2 regions of the Roseovarius sp. MBR-79 genome follow, and region 1 is predicted to be linked to the other one. Evidence: riboswitches for the same ligand, from Rfam matches in the RefSeq annotation. Region 1 holds a riboswitch; the other holds the start of a gene.
The links. A riboswitch is a leader RNA that binds a small molecule or an ion and turns the genes downstream of it on or off. The one in region 1 is predicted to bind thiamine pyrophosphate.
Positions count from the first base shown of each region.

Region 2: another riboswitch for thiamine pyrophosphate. It lies ahead of thiC (phosphomethylpyrimidine synthase ThiC); the one in region 1 lies ahead of thiD (bifunctional hydroxymethylpyrimidine kinase/phosphomethylpyrimidine kinase).

Region 1 covers NZ_JBRJGP010000007.1:40,088-47,868, forward strand. Annotated here, with positions in the region: gene ACSSV8_RS08795 (GcvT family protein) at 1-1,104, shown strand, start outside; TPP riboswitch at 1,140-1,241, shown strand; gene thiD (bifunctional hydroxymethylpyrimidine kinase/phosphomethylpyrimidine kinase) at 1,282-2,076, shown strand; gene ACSSV8_RS08805 (FAD-dependent oxidoreductase) at 2,073-3,062, shown strand; gene thiS (sulfur carrier protein ThiS) at 3,046-3,243, shown strand; gene ACSSV8_RS08815 (thiazole synthase) at 3,245-4,015, shown strand; gene ACSSV8_RS08820 (thiamine phosphate synthase) at 4,012-4,608, shown strand; gene ACSSV8_RS08825 (ThiF family adenylyltransferase) at 4,605-5,576, shown strand; gene ACSSV8_RS08830 (ABC transporter substrate-binding protein) at 5,573-6,505, shown strand; gene tenA (thiaminase II) at 6,502-7,212, shown strand; gene gatB (Asp-tRNA(Asn)/Glu-tRNA(Gln) amidotransferase subunit GatB) at 7,246-7,781, shown strand, end outside.
Region 2 covers NZ_JBRJGP010000001.1:37,956-45,736, reverse strand. Annotated here, with positions in the region: gene rpmD (50S ribosomal protein L30) at 1-40, shown strand, start outside; gene ACSSV8_RS00245 (GFA family protein) at 273-707, shown strand; gene ACSSV8_RS00240 (MarC family protein) at 845-1,483, shown strand; gene ACSSV8_RS00235 (vWA domain-containing protein) at 1,467-2,174, opposite strand; gene ACSSV8_RS00230 (2-hydroxychromene-2-carboxylate isomerase) at 2,308-2,937, shown strand; gene rpmI (50S ribosomal protein L35) at 3,062-3,262, shown strand; gene rplT (50S ribosomal protein L20) at 3,277-3,642, shown strand; gene thiC (phosphomethylpyrimidine synthase ThiC) at 3,705-5,519, opposite strand; TPP riboswitch at 5,621-5,741, opposite strand; gene ACSSV8_RS00210 (NAD-dependent epimerase/dehydratase family protein) at 5,871-6,728, shown strand; gene ACSSV8_RS00205 (sugar transferase) at 6,725-7,330, shown strand; gene ACSSV8_RS00200 (TIGR02186 family protein) at 7,387-7,781, opposite strand, start outside.

The DNA of each region.
Region 1 (7,781 bases):
CTCAACTTCGGCTGGGAGCATCCGCTCTATTTCGACGCCGCCATTCCCGACAGCGCCGGGTTCACCCGACAGCCCTGGTGGGAGGCCGTGGGCCGCGAGGCGCGCGGCTTGCGTGATCGTGCCGGGATCATCGACATCTCCAATTTTGCCAAATACCGCGTCACCGGGCCGGGGGCGGAGGACTGGCTCAACGCGCTCTTCGCCAACCGGATGCCGCGGGAGGTGGGCCGCGCCTGCCTCACGCCGCTCATCGGCAAGCGGGGCGGGATCGCGGGGGATTTCACCGTGACGCGGCTCGGGGAGGAAGAATTCTGGGTGCTCGGTGGCGGCGCGGCGGAACGCTATCACCGGCGCTTCTTCGCGCAGGTGCCGCTGCCCGAGGGCACCCGTTTCGAAAGCCTGACCGGGGCCGTCTGCGGGGTCAGTGTCGCGGGGCCACAATCGCGCGCCCTGCTGCAAGGCCTCACCGACGCGGACCTCTCCAACGCCGCCTTTCCGTTCTTCCGCTCGCAGCGCATGACCGTGGCGGGCGTCGAGGCCGTCGCGCTGCGCGTCAGCTTCACCGGCGATCTGGGTTGGGAACTGCACATCGCCGAGGCCGATCAGACACGGCTTTATTCGGCCCTGATCGAGGCGGGCAAAGCCATCGGCGCGGGCCCCGTGGGCAGCCGCGCGCTCATGTCGCTGCGGCTCGAGAAAGGGTATGGCAGTTGGGGGCGCGACTATTCGCCCGAATACTGGCCGCAGGAATGCGGGTTGGCGGGCCTCATCCGCCCCGACAAGCCCTTCCTCAACCACGAGAGCTGGCGCGCCATTTCCGATAACGCGCCGCGCGACCGCATGGTCCTGCTCGAGATCGACGCGACCGAGGCCGATGCCTCGGGCGGCGAGCCGATCTTTCTGCCGGGTGGCACGGCCGCGGGTCAGGTGAGTTCGGGCGGCTATGGCCACGCGGTCGGCAAATCCCTCGCTCTGGCCTATCTCAAGGCCGAACACGCCACCCCCGGCACCGCGCTTCACGTTTCGCTTCTGGGCCGCGCGGATGATGCGCGGGTGCTGGAGCATCCGCCGTTCGATCCCGAGGGGCTGCGTCTGCGCGGCTGACCCTTGAAGGTGCCGGTTCGCGGTGTTACGTCTCCATTATTCCGTTGGGGTGCCCCGCAAGGGGCTGAGAGGTGCCAAGCCAACCCATCGAACCTGATCCGGGTGATGCCGGCGTAGGGAACGGACCTCCGCCCCGATGGTGCCCGAAGGCCGTTCCGCGAACATGAGGAGGCGGGCATGGTGGCGTGCGCACTGACAATCGCGGGTTCTGACAGCGGCGGCGGCGCGGGCATTCAGGCCGACCTCAAGACGTTTTCCGCGCTTGGCGTCTATGGCGCAAGCGTGCTGACCGCCGTCACGGCACAGAATACCGTCGCGGTGACAGCGGTTCACGCGGTCCCGCCCGAGGTGGTGGCAGCACAGATCGCCACCGTTCTGGATGATATCCGCGTCGATGCCATCAAGATCGGGATGCTGGGCGATGCCGCGCTGATCGAGACGGTGGCGGAGGCCCTGGCCGGGTATCGCGGCCCGGTCGTGCTCGATCCGGTCATGATCGCCAAATCCGGCGCGCGGCTTTTGCCCGAGACGGCGCGCGCGGCGCTGATCGTGCATCTGCTGCCGCGCGCCGATCTGCTCACGCCCAACCTGCCCGAGGCGGCGGCGCTGTTGGGTCTGCCGGAGGCCGTGAGCGACGCCGGGATGCGGGACCAGGGCGCGCGGCTGCGCGATCTGGGGGCAAAGGCGGTTCTGATGAAGGGCGGTCACGCGGCGGGCGAGACCTGCACCGACTGGCTGATGGCCGTCGAACCCCACCGCCTTGACGCCCCCCGCATTGCCACGCGCAACACCCATGGCACCGGGTGCAGCTATTCCTCGGCCATCGCGGCGGGGCTGGCGCAGGGGCTTGGCCTGTCCGAGGCCGTCACCCGCGCCCATGGCTGGCTCCACGCCGCGATCCGCGCCGCTGACCGTCTCGATATCGGCCGCGGGCACGGGCCGGTGCATCATTTCCACGAGGTCTGGCCATGACCCGCGCCGTCACGATCCGTGGCGCGGGCGTCGTCGGGCTTTGCGTGGCCACCGAGTTGAGGGCGCGCGGCGTGGCCGTCACTCTGATCGACCCGGCCCCCTTCCCCGGTGAAGCGGCCTGTTCGTGGTGGGCGGGCGGGATGCTCGCGCCCTTCTGCGAAGGGTTCACCGCCGAGGAACCGGTGGTGCGGTTGGGGCAAGAGGCCGCCGACTGGTGGGAAGCGCAGGGCGTGACGGTCACACGGCGCGGCTCGCTCGTGATCACGCTGGAGCGCGACCGGCGCGAGCTTGATGTGTTCGCCCGACGCACCAACGGGCACCGGCTGGTCAAGGCTGAGGACCTCGCCGCGCTCGAGCCGGACCTGGCCGAGCGCCATGACCGCGCCCTGTTCTTCGAGGCTGAGGCGCATATCGACCCGCGCGCGGCGCTGCTCCATCTGCACCGCCGTTTGCAGGAGGGTGGCGCGCGCTTTGTGCAAGGCACGGACGCGCCCCAAGGGCCGGTGGTGATCGACTGTCGCGGCCTTGCAGCGCAAGACAGCCTGCCCGACTTGCGCGGCGTCAAGGGTGAGATGGTGGTGTTGCGCACAACCGATGTGACGCTGCGCCGCCCCGTCCGCCTGCTGCACCCGCGCTTTCCGCTCTATATCGTGCCGCGCGGCGATGGAATTTACATGCTGGGCGCGACGCAGATCGAAAGCGAGGAACGCCACCGCGCCACGACCCGTTCGGTGATGGAACTGCTCTCCGCCGCCTACGCGCTCCACCCTGCCTTCGCCGATGCGCAACTGCTGGAGATCGGCGTGGACGCGCGCCCCGCCTTTCCCGACAACCTGCCGCGCCTCACGGCCAAGGGCGACGTGCTCCATGTCAACGGCCTCTTTCGCCACGGCTTTCTGCTGTCGCCCGCGCTTGCGCGAATGACCGCCGAGATGCTGGCGGGCGGCGAAACAACCCCGGAGTTTGCCCATGAAGATCACGGTTAACGGCACCGCACAGGATACAGCCGCGTCGACCGTCGACGCGCTGTTGATCGAGCTGGGCCACGGCGGGGCCAAGGTGGCTACGGCGGTGAACGAGACTTTCGTGCCCGCCGCTCTCAGGCCGGAACAGAGATTGAATGAAGGGGATCGTGTGGAAATCGTCGCCCCTCGGCAAGGGGGTTGAGATGCCGATCTACTACGACACCGAAGTGACATCGCGCCTGATGCTGGGCACCGCGCAATATCCCTCGCCCGCGATCCTGGCGCAGGCCTTCCGCCGCTCGGGTGCGGGCATCGCCACGGTATCCGTGCGCCGCGAAGCGGGGGGCGCACGCGCTGGACAGGCGTTCTGGGACATGATCCGCGCGCTTGGCGTTCATGTCCTGCCCAATACGGCGGGCTGCCATTCGGTGCGCGAGGCGGTGACCACGGCGCAGATGGCGCGCGAGCTTTTTGACACCAACTGGATCAAGCTGGAAGTGATCGGCCATGCCGACACGCTCCAGCCCGATCCGTTCGGCCTTGTCGAGGCCGCACGCATCCTCACCGATGACGGATTTCAGGTGTTTCCCTATTGCACCGAGGATCTGGTCCTTTGCGAGCGGCTGGTGGAGGCCGGATGCCGGGTGCTGATGCCCTGGGGCGCGCCGATCGGCACCGGGCTGGGGCTCAACAATATCTATGGGCTGCGCAGCTTGCGCGCGCATTTCCCCGACCTGCCGCTGGTGATCGACGCCGGATTGGGCCTGCCGTCGCAGGCCGCGCACGCGATGGAACTGGGCTATGACGCGGTGCTGTTGAACACGGCGGTGGCCAAGGCGGGCGATCCGGCGGCGATGGCCGAGGGCTTCGCCCGCGCGGTCGAGGCCGGACGGCTGGCCTATGAGGCCGACCCGATGGAGCCGCGCGACATGGCCGCGCCCTCGACCCCCGTGTTCGGAAAGGCGCTGCTATGAGCCTGCCCCGCTTCTACCCGATTTTCGAGCGCGCCGACTGGCTGCGCCGGATGCTGCCCTTGGGCGTGAAACTGGCGCAACTGCGCATCAAGGACATGGAAGGGGAGGCCCTGCGCACAGAGATCGCGGCGGCGCGCGACCTTGCCCGCACCCATGGCGCGGCGCTGGTGGTCAATGATCACTGGCAGGTGGCGATGGATCTGGGCTGCGACTGGGTGCATCTGGGGCAAGAGGATCTGGAGAGCGCCGATATTGCCGCGATCCGCCGCGCCGGGATCAGGCTGGGCCTCAGCACGCATGATCATGCCGAACTTGACCGCGCGCTGTCGCACGATCCCGATTACGTGGCGCTTGGCCCGGTCTACCCGACCATTCTGAAAAAGATGAAATGGCGTGAACAGGGGCTTGACCGGCTCAGCGAATGGAAGCGGCTGATCGGCGATATCCCCCTTGTCGCCATTGGCGGCATGTCGGTCGAGCGCGCGCAGGGTGCCTTTGACGCAGGCGCCGATGTAGTCTCGGCGGTCACGGATATCACGCTCAACCCCGATCCCGAAGCGCGGGTGCGGGACTGGATCGAGGTGACGGCATGACCCGCTACGCGCGTCAGATCGCCCTTCTCGGCACCGAAGGGCAGGCGCGCCTCGGCGCGGGGCATGTGCTGGTGGTGGGCGCGGGCGGGCTGGCGGCCCCGGTGCTGGCATATCTGGTCGGTGCCGGCGTGGGGCGCATCACGCTGATGGATGGCGACCGGGTTTCGCTCAGCAACCTGCATAGGCAGACGCTCTTTCGGATGGACGATCTGGGCCGTCCCAAGGCAGAGGTTGCCGCCGCGCATATGGCCGCGCTCAACCGCGACTGTCGCATCGCGCCCGTGACCGCACCGCTTACACCGCTCAATGCCCCGGCACAGGTCGCCGCCGCCGATCTGGTGCTCGACTGCGCCGACAGCTTCGCAGCGAGCTATATCCTCTCGGACACCTGCCTTGCGGCGAACACGCCGCTCATCAGCGCCTCGGTGGTCGGGCTGTCGGGCTATGTCGGCGGGTTCTGCGGCGGGGCACCAAGCTTGCGCGCGGTCTTCCCCGACCTGCCCGAGAGATTGGGCAGTTGCGAGGCCGATGGCGTCTTGGGGCCGTCGGTGGGCATTCTCGGCGCGCTTCAGGCACAGATGGCGATGGCCGTTCTGGTGGGGCTGGCACCGTCGCCGCTGGGTCAACTGGTCACCTTCGACGCCGAGGGCCACCGTTTCGGCGGTTTCCGTTTTGAAGGCGCGCCGGAGCCGGGGGGCGGTTTTCGCTTCATCGCACCCGAAGAGGTCGCGCCGACCGACTGGCTGGCCGATCTGCGCGGGGTTGACGAGCCCGGCCCCGCCCTGCCCCGCGCCACGCGCCACGGCGTGCCGGATTTCGACACGCTCCACCCACAGGGCACGCGCGCCGTGCTCGCCTGCCGGTCCGGCCTTCGGTCATGGCAGGCGGCGGCGCGATTGCGCGCGCATTGGGACGGAGAGATTGCATTGATCGCCCTCGGCACCGACCAAAAGGAGACAACTGAATGAAATACCTTGCCTTTATCCTCGCCCTCTCGACCGGCCCGGCCATGGCACAGGACAAGATGACCCTGCTGCTCGACTGGTTCGTGAACCCCGATCATGGCCCCGTCATCCTTGCCGAGGAACTGGGCTACTTCAGGGAGGCCGGGCTTGAGGTGGAGGTGATCGCCCCAGCCGATCCCTCGGACCCGCCCAAGATGGTGGCCGCCGGACGCGCGGATCTCGCTATCGCCTATCAACCGCAGCTTCATTTGCAGATCGAGGAGGGCCTGCCCCTGATCCGCGTCGGCACGCTCATCGCCACGCCGCTCAATTGCCTGCTCGTGCTCGAGGACGGCCCCATCAAATCCACCGCCGATCTGCGCGGGCGCAAGATCGGGTTCTCCGTGGCCGGTGTCGAGGAGGCGCTGCTTGCGGCCATCCTCGGGCAGCATGGCATCGCGCTCTCGGAGGTGGATCTGGTCAATGTCAACTGGTCGCTCTCACCCGCTCTCATGGCCGGACAGGTGGATGCAGTGATCGGGGCCTACCGCAATTTCGAACTCAATCAGATGGAGATCGAGGGCGTGCCGGGCCGCTGCTTTTTTGTCGAGGACGAGGGTGTGCCCGCTTATGACGAGCTGATTTACGTGGCCAACCCTGCGCGAATGGACACGGACGTGATCCGCCGCTTCCTGCACGCCACCGAACGCGCGACGCAATACATCATGAACTATCCCGAAAAAGCCTGGGAAATCTTTTCCGGCACCTCGAAGGAATTGCAGGACCGCCTGAACAGCATGGCCTGGGCCGATACATATCCGCGCTTTGCCACAAGGCCGGCCGCGCTCGACCATGGGCGCTATGCGCGCTTCGAGGCGTTCCTGCTCGACAGCGGCCTCATTGCCGAGCCAACGCCCGTTTCGGGCCTGGCGCTCGATGTGAACGCACAATGAGCGGCGATTACGGCGTGACCTTCCCTGCCCTGCGCGATGCGGCGGGGGCCGTCTGGCGGGACTATACCCATCACGCCTTTGTCGAGGGGCTGCGCGACGGCAGCCTGCCGCGCGCGGCCTTCCTTGGCTATCTGGTGCAGGATTACATCTTTCTGATCCACTTCTCGCGCGCCTGGGCGCTTGCCGTGACCAAGGCCGATACGGTCGAGGAGATGCGCGCCTGCGCGGCCACGGTGCATGCGCTGGTGAATGGCGAGATCGCGCTGCATGTCCGCACCTGCGCCGAAGCCGGTCTGTCGGAGGCGGACCTTTTCGCCGCCGAGGAGCACCCCGCCAACCTCGCCTATACCCGCTACGTGCTGGATTCGGGCCATTCGGGCGATTTCCTCGACCTGCTGGCCGCCCTTGCGCCCTGCGTCATGGGCTATGGCGAGATCGGCGCGCGGCTCTTGCCCGAGGCGGGCGCGGGCCATCCCTATGCCGACTGGATCACCACCTATGGCGCGGCAGACTACCAACAGGTGTGCCGCGACACGGGCGCACTGCTTGATGGGGCCATGACCCGCCGCCTTGGCCCAGATCCGCGCGCCACCCCCGGATGGGCGCGGCTGGTCCATCGCTTCACCACCGCGACCCGGCTTGAAGTGGGGTTCTGGGAGATGGGGATGGGTGCGCGCCCTCTTGCCCCCGCAGACCCCGCCGCGTAGAACGCGCTCCGAGCCAATGAACGGAGCCGCGCCATGCTGGACCTCACCTATGACGCCCCCAAACCCAAGGTAATCGCCGGGGCGACGCATGATTGGGAACTGGTGATCGGGATGGAGGTGCATGCGCAGGTGGCCTCCAACGCCAAGCTGTTCTCCGGCGCGTCAACGCAGGTCGGGGCCGAGCCGAATTCCAACGTCGCCTTCGTCGATGCGGCGATGCCGGGGATGCTGCCGGTCATCAACGAATACTGCGTCGAGCAGGCGGTGCGCACCGGTCTTGGCCTCAACGCGAAAATCAACCTCTGGTCGGCCTTTGATCGCAAGAACTATTTTTATCCCGACCTGCCGCAGGGCTACCAGATCAGCCAGCTTTATCACCCGCTGGTGGGCGAGGGGGAAATCCTTGTGGACATGGCCCCCGGCGTGGCCCGCCTTGTGCGCATCGAACGCATCCACATGGAGCAGGACGCCGGCAAGAGCATTCATGACATGGACCCGGCGATGTCCTTCGTGGACCTGAACCGCACCGGCGTCTGCCTGATGGAAATCGTCAGCCGCCCCGACATTCG
Region 2 (7,781 bases), on a different contig from region 1:
GATCCCGCATCTGGTCCAGATCATCGAAGAAAAGGGCTGACCGCCGTTTTCTTGAAAAGATAACGTCCCGGAAACTTTTCAAGTTTCCGGCAGCGTGGCAATGCGCCCCGGCCTCGCAGGCCGGGGCGCTTTACGTTATACCATTACGCGAGTCTTTTGTCGCGCTGCCCGCATCGGGGGCGGGCATGATACCCTCTGACGGTGTCGGGGTGGTGGCGCGCCGCCGACGCGTTCGCGCGGCCCGGTCCGCGCCCGCTCAGGGAGGAGCCTCGATGTCCAGATATTCCGGTGGATGCAGCCATATCCACACCCATGCCGATCACGAACCGGTCGACAACCACACCTGCCATTGTTCCGTCTGCAAGGGCGTGACCGGGCAGGACACCACCCATGTGGTGTTTTTCCGCCACGGCGATGTGGTGGTCGATAACGAGGCGGGGCTGAAGCGCCAGCCGTTCAACGCCAAGAACCCGGACGGCCCGCTGGAGCTTTGCACCTGTGGCGAATGCGGCGCGCCGATCATGCTGGATGACAAGCAAAGCCGCATCCGCGTCATCGTGCCGAACCTCATGGGCTATGGTGATCAGATCGCGCCCGCGCCCTATCATGCCTTCTACGATCCGGCGAGCGGGGTGCCGCGCCCCGATGACGGGCGGCCCGTGCATGAGGGGCTGCGCCCCGATTTCGTCTGGCCCGCGCCGTCCTGAGCGCGCGGGTATCCGCAACAATCATGCCTTTTGCCCCGGTCAGCGATGGCCGGGGCAGTTTTCTTCCTGTATGACATCAACGCGGGTTGGTTCCGGCCCGGCGCGTGTGTCACCAGAGCCTGTCGTGAAAGACGCAGATGCCCACAGTTGATGTTGCCTCTCTCGTCCGGGAATTCATCACGCTTTTCGTGGTGATCGACCCGATCGGAACCTTGCCGGTTTTCTATTTCGTCGCCGCGAGCGTCCCCGAGGCGCTGCATTGGCGGCTGGCGGTGCGGGCGGTGCTGGTTGCGGGTGCCGTGCTTGTGCTGTTTCTTGTCGGCGGGCAGTTCGTGCTGGAAGGGGTGGGGTTGCGCCTTGGCTCGTTCCAGATCGCGGGCGGGATGATCCTCTTTCTGTTCGCGCTGACGATGATCTTTGGCGATGCCAAGCCCGCCCGTGAAATAGAAGAGGCAGAGCGCGATCACATGGCAGGTGCGGTTTTTCCGCTGGCGATTCCCGCCATCGCCTCGCCCGGTGCGATGCTGGCCATCGTGATCCTCACCGACAACAACCGCAATTCCATCCCCGAACAGGCGCTGACCGCAGGTTTGTTGCTTTTGGTGCTCGGGATCACGCTGCTGCTCTTGCTGCTGGCTGGGCGGCTCAGGCGGGTGCTGGGCAATACCGGGGCGAGCATCATCAGCCGGGTGATGGGCATGATCCTTGCCACGGTTGCGGTCGATTCGGTTCTGAGCGGGCTGGAGCTGGTCGGCGCGGTCACGCTTTTGTCCTGACGGGGGCTGTCCCGGTCTGCCCGATCAGCGCGCATCCCAGGGTCACGCGTAGCGCCTCGACCAACTCGCCCACCGTTTCGGTCGCCACGTAAAGCCCGCCCGTGGCGTCCGAGAGGCATTTGGCCACGGTCTGCCCGTCGAAAAGCCCGGCCTCGGGGCTGTTCCACGAGAACGGATCATGCACCACGCGAAAGCCGATCACATGAACGGTAAGGCCGGGCCGTTCTGCCGCCAGCCGCGCACCAAGCGCGCAGGGCGTGCCGCCGCAGGTTTCATTGCCGTCCGTCACGAGAACCACGATGCCGTCGGGCCCGAGCACCTCGGCGGCCGCTGCCACCGAAGCCGCCAGAGGGGTCAGCCCGCCGGGGGACAGCGCGTCGATCCCCCTGGTCACCGCCGCCGCGGCACCGGCCATGGGCGCGAAGTGCAGCGTGAGGCCCGAACAGCTATCTGCGCCGCCCGGCCCATAGGTCAAAAGCCCGATCCGGCGCAATGGCGCGATATCGGGCAGGGCGTCCTGCACCGCCTGCCGCGCCTCCATGATGCGGGTGGGCGCGGTCGGGTCATGGCCAAGCTCGCCCATCGAGGCCGACCCGTCAAAGACCAGCATCGCATCGCGCGCGCACCCCGCCGAGGCAACGGCAGAGGGCAGGGCGGCCAGCAGGCCAAGAAAAAGGGGCAGGGCGCGCATCGGGTCTCCTCCGGGTGCCGTCAGTGTAGGCCCCGCGCGCGCCCGGTCCAGAACAATCCCGCGTGACCCCGCCACCCCGGGTGCCGTCATCCTCACGCTTGCCTCCGGCTCTCCTCCGCCATAGGCTCGGGGCATGAGCGTGATCCACTATTACTACTCGGCCCATTCCGCCTATGCCTGGCTGGGGGCGCGGCGGCTGCATGAGATATGCGCGGCCCATGGCGTGCGGCTCGAACACAAGCCGATCGAGCTGTCTCCGGTGGTCGAGGCGGCGGGGGGCCTGCCCTTTGCCGCGCGCACGCAAGGGCATGTCGATTACTTCTTCGGGCGCGAGATCGAACGCTGGTCCGAACTGCGCGGCGTCGAGATCATCCGCCACCGCCCCACCCATCACGACGCGCCGCTCTCGCTGGCCAGCGGCGCGATCATCGCCGCCGGGGACCGGGCCGATGCGCTCTCCTACGCCATCCTTCAGGCCCATTGGCGCGACGATGCCGACATTTCCGATCCCGGAACGCTGATCCCGCTGGTCGCGGGCTGCGGCCTCGATCCCGACACGATCCTGAGCGCCGCGCGCAGCGAGGACATACAGGCGATATACCGTGCCAATACCGCCGAGGCGATTGCCCTGCCGGTCTTTGGCTCGCCCACCTATGTGGTGGCGGGCGATCCGTTCTACGGGCAGGACCGGCTGGACCTGGTGGAGCGCGCGCTTGTCACCCCCTTTGCTCCCTCCTGCTGGCGCAATCCTCCGGTCGGTTGAGGTGTGGCGCAGGCCCTCTTGCACTCTTCGGGCGGAGCGCGTATAGCACCCGCTCATTCCGCCGGTCCGGCCAGATGTGGCATGCCGAGGCTGGCGATTCTACCGACCGAAAGAGGAGCCGGAAATGCCCAAGATGAAGACCAAGTCGAGCTGCAAGAAGCGGTTCAAGATGACGGCCTCTGGCCGCATTGTGGCCGCACAGGCCGGCAAGCGCCATGGCATGATCAAGCGGACCAATAAATTCATCCGCAACGCGCGTGGCACCACCACGCTCAGCAAAGCCGACGAGGGGATCATCAAGCCGATGATGCCCTACGCGCGTTAAGGAGGAATCAGGATATGTCACGCGTCAAAGGTGGGGTTGTCACCCACGCCCGTCACAAGAAAGTCATCAAGGCCGCCAAGGGCTACTATGGCCGCCGCAAGAACACCTTCAAGGTGGCCGCTCAAGCCGTCGACAAGGCCAACCAATACGCCACGCGCGACCGCAAGAACCGCAAGCGCAATTTCCGCGCGCTGTGGATCCAGCGGATCAACGCCGCCGTGCGCGCCCATGACGAGGGGCTGACCTATTCGCGCTTCATCAACGGTCTGGCGCTGGCCGGGGTCGAGGTGGATCGCAAGGTTCTGGCCGATCTCGCCGTGCACGAACCGGCGGCGTTCAACGCCATCGTCGATCAGGCAAAGCAGGCGCTGACCGCCTGAGGCCAGTCGCGGATGAGGGACAAGGATGCGCCGCCCGGATAAACCGGGCGGCGTTTTCCGTTTCAGACTTTGTCGGTCTCGGCCACGGGCACGTAAAGATCGCCGCCTTCGCGGAATTTCTCGGCCATCGCCGCCATCCCCTCTTTCTGCGCCTCGGCGCGGATGTCGTGGCTGATCCGCATGGAGCAGAATTTCGGCCCGCACATCGAGCAGAAATGCGCCACCTTGTGGGCCTCTTTGGGCAAGGTCTGATCATGGAAATCGCGCGCGGTTTCGGGATCGAGCGAGAGGTTGAACTGATCCTCCCAACGGAATTCGAAGCGGGCGCGGCTGAGCGCATCGTCGCGCCGCTGCGCTCCCGGCAACCCCTTGGCGAGGTCGGCGGCGTGGGCGGCGATCTTGTAGGTGATCACGCCGGTTTTCACGTCGTCGCGGTCGGGCAGGCCCAGATGTTCCTTGGGGGTGACATAGCAGAGCATCGCACAACCGAACCAGCCGATCATCGCAGCCCCGATGCCGCTGGTGATGTGGTCATAGCCGGGTGCAATATCGGTGGTGAGTGGCCCGAGCGTGTAGAACGGGGCCTCGTGACAGCACTCAAGCTGCTTGTCCATGTTCTCCTTGATCTTGTGCATGGCGACATGGCCGGGGCCTTCGATCATCACCTGGCACTCCTTGGCCCACGCGATTTTCGTGAGTTCCCCCAATGTCTCCAACTCGGCGAATTGCGCGGCATCGTTGGCGTCCGCAATGGAGCCGGGGCGCAGCCCGTCGCCCAGTGAAAAGCTCACGTCATACTGGCGGCAGATGTCGCAAATCTCCTCGAAATGCTCATAAAGAAAGCTCTCGCGGTGATGATGCAGGCACCATTTGGCCATGATCGACCCACCGCGCGACACGATCCCCGTCACCCGGTTCACCGTCATCGGCACCATGTGCAGGCGCACGCCCGCGTGGATGGTGACATAATCCACCCCCTGTTCGGCCTGCTCGATCAGCGTGTCGCGGAACACTTCCCATGTGAGGTCTTCGGCAATGCCATTCACCTTTTCCAAGGCCTGATAGATCGGCACGGTGCCGATGGGGACGGGGGAATTGCGGATGATCCAGTCGCGGGTGTTGTGGATATTGCGCCCGGTGGAAAGGTCCATCACCGTATCCGCCCCCCAGCGGATCGCCCAGACCAGTTTTTCCACCTCCTCCTCCATCGAGGAGGTAACGGCAGAGGTGCCCATGTTGGCGTTGATCTTCACAAGGAAATTGCGCCCGATGATCATCGGCTCCAGTTCCGGGTGGTTGATATTGGCCGGGATGATGGCGCGGCCCGCCGCGATCTCGGCGCGCACGAATTCGGGGGTCACATGGTCTGGGATGCTGGCCCCCCAGTCATTGCCGTCGCGCGGTGCCGCATCCGCCTCGCGCAACTGATTCTCGCGGATGGCCACGAATTCCATCTCGGGCGTGATGATGCCCGCGCGCGCATAGGCCAGTTGCGTGGGGGCCGCACCGCCCGTGCCACGAAGGGGTTGCCCCCGCACCGGGAATTCCGGCACCAGCCGGTCGCCGGTGACAAAGCCGTTATCCTCGGGCCTCACATGGCGGCCCTCATAGGCCGCCACATCGCCGCGCGCCATGATCCAGCCGCGCCGCAGCGCGGGCAGGCCGCGCGCGATGTCGGTTTGCGCCTCGGGATCGGTATAGGGGCCGGAACTGTCATAGACCGGCAAGGGGGCCTCGCCCGCCGTGGGATGGGTGGAAATCTCGCGCATGGGCACGCGGATATCGGGGTGCAGGCTGCCCGCCACGTAAATCTTGCGCGACGCGGGCAGGGGGCCGGTGGTCACGCTGGGGGCGATGGTCTGGGTGGGGATGTTCATGTTGGTGCTCCTCGAGCCAAGCTTTACAAAGACACCAGATGAGCCGTGGACGGGGAGGCGTGGGGAAGGGTCCCCCTTCGGAACAGACAGACCGCCATGCGGCGCGCGGTTCCCGAGCTTCCTACGCCAGTATCAACTGGATCAGGTTCAAAGGGTCGCCTCACCGGTGTCACCACCTGTCAGCCTCTCAGTCCCCAAGGCGGGACTCCCCTGCAAGGGTGAGGGTAGAACGACGATCTGCGCAGTTCAAGCGAATGTGGCGTCCCGACGGCGGTCTCTTGTCGAGAGGCGGCATTGATTGATAGACCGCGAGGGGCCGGGGCGGGTCATGTCCCCGGAAAGAGGGGGCGCATGACGGACAGGGCGCGCGCGCCGGTTCTTCTGACCGGGGCATCGGGACGGGTCGGACGGATGGTGTTGTGGCACTGGCCGGTTTCGGCTGTGCCTGTCGTGCCACAATATCGTCGGATGGTGCCGGCGGGGGCGCTTCTGTGGGACCCGATGGAGGGGTCGCGCGCACTCATCGACCATCAGGCGCGGAGCGGACAGACATTCCGGGCGCTGGTGGCGCTGGCGGGGGTCGTGCCGGGCGCGGGCCACGATCTGGCGCACAACCGGATACTTGCCGAGGCCACGCTTGCGGCGGCTGAAAGCGCGGGCATCACGCGGGTGTTGCTGGCCTCGTCTTCGGCGGTTTACGGATCGGGCGAGCATATCACCGAGGACACCGCTTGCGCGCCCGCCAATGCCTATGGCGCGGCCAAGCTGGAGATGGAAGCGGTGGGGCGCGCGTGGCGTGACCGGGGGCTTGAGGTCTGCGCGCTGCGGATCGGGAATGTGGCGGGCGCGGATGCGCTGCTTCTGAACGTGGCGCGGGGGACGGGGGAGATCACGCTTGATGTCTTCGCTGATGGCGCAGGGCCGCTGCGCTCCTATATCGGGCCGCGCACGCTGGCGCAGGTGCTGGTAACGCTGTGCCTGCGTGACGGAGCGTTGCCATCCGCGCTCAACATCGCGGCCCCCGCTCCCGTGACCATGGCCGCACTGGCACAGGCGGCGGGGGCAAGCAGCCGGCCCCGCCCCGCCTCTCCGACGGCGCATCAGCGCATCACCCTCGATTGCACCCGGCTTGCCGCGCTCCACGCCTTTGCCCCCGAGGACAGCACACCCGGCGAGATGGTCCGCCAATGGCGGGCGGTTGCCTCATGACGCCTGCGAAACGCGCCTTCGACCTTGTCTTTGCGCTGGCCCTCGGGGTGCTTCTGGCGCCAGTGATGGCGCTCACCGCGCTGGCCGTGCTGGTGCTGGATGGGCGGCCTGTCTTCTTCCGGTCCGAGCGGATGAAGACGCCGACCGAGGGGTTTTTCCTTCTCAAGTTCCGCACCATGACTCCGGCAGAGGCAGATCAGGGCGTGTCGGGCGGCGACAAGGCGCATCGCATCACCCGCGCCGGGCATCTTCTCAGGCGGACCCATCTTGATGAGGTGCCGCAATTGTGGAACGTGATCCGTGGCGATCTGAGCCTTGTCGGCCCGCGCCCGCCGTTGCGCAGCTATGTGGACCGCTTCCCGGAGACCTATGCGCAGGTCTTGCGCTCGCGTCCCGGCCTGACCGGGCTGGCAACCCTGCGCTATCACGCCCATGAGGCGCGGCTGCTGGCACAGAGCCGCAGCGCCGCCGAGACCGACGCCATATACTGCCGTGCCTGTGTGCCGCGCAAGGCGCGGCTCGACCTGATCTATCAGCGCCGCCGCACGCTCTGTCTTGATCTGCTGCTGCTCTGTCAGACCGTGGTCAAGGGCTGGCGGTAACGCGTTTTGGCGCAATTCCGGGCCGAAATGGTCCATCGGCCCTGTCTGAAATTTCCTTAACCCCGGCGCAGCAGCTGAAACGCCGCCGAGGCCCCCCATCCCGCCGCGATCGCGATGGCAATCGACAGAAGGCCATAGACCAGCGGCTGCTCGCGCGAGAGCGTGAAGAGCCAGCGTTCCAGCCCGACCTTGTGCACGTCGATGGCCGTCTCGAATTGCGACACGACCCGCCCCTCGCGCGTGAGGAAGATGCGCGTGGGATAGATGCCCTCGGTCAGGTTCGCAGGCAGCCGGATCGCGGTGCGGAACAGCGTCTGCTCGTCGAGAGCGACAGTGTTTTCCAAGAGTTGATAGGCGTCCTGCCCGCGCCGGATGCGAATGAGCGCCTCGGTGAAATTCTCGACATCCTCGGCCATGCTGGCCGCGCCCACGGAGCGTATCGCGCGCGGGA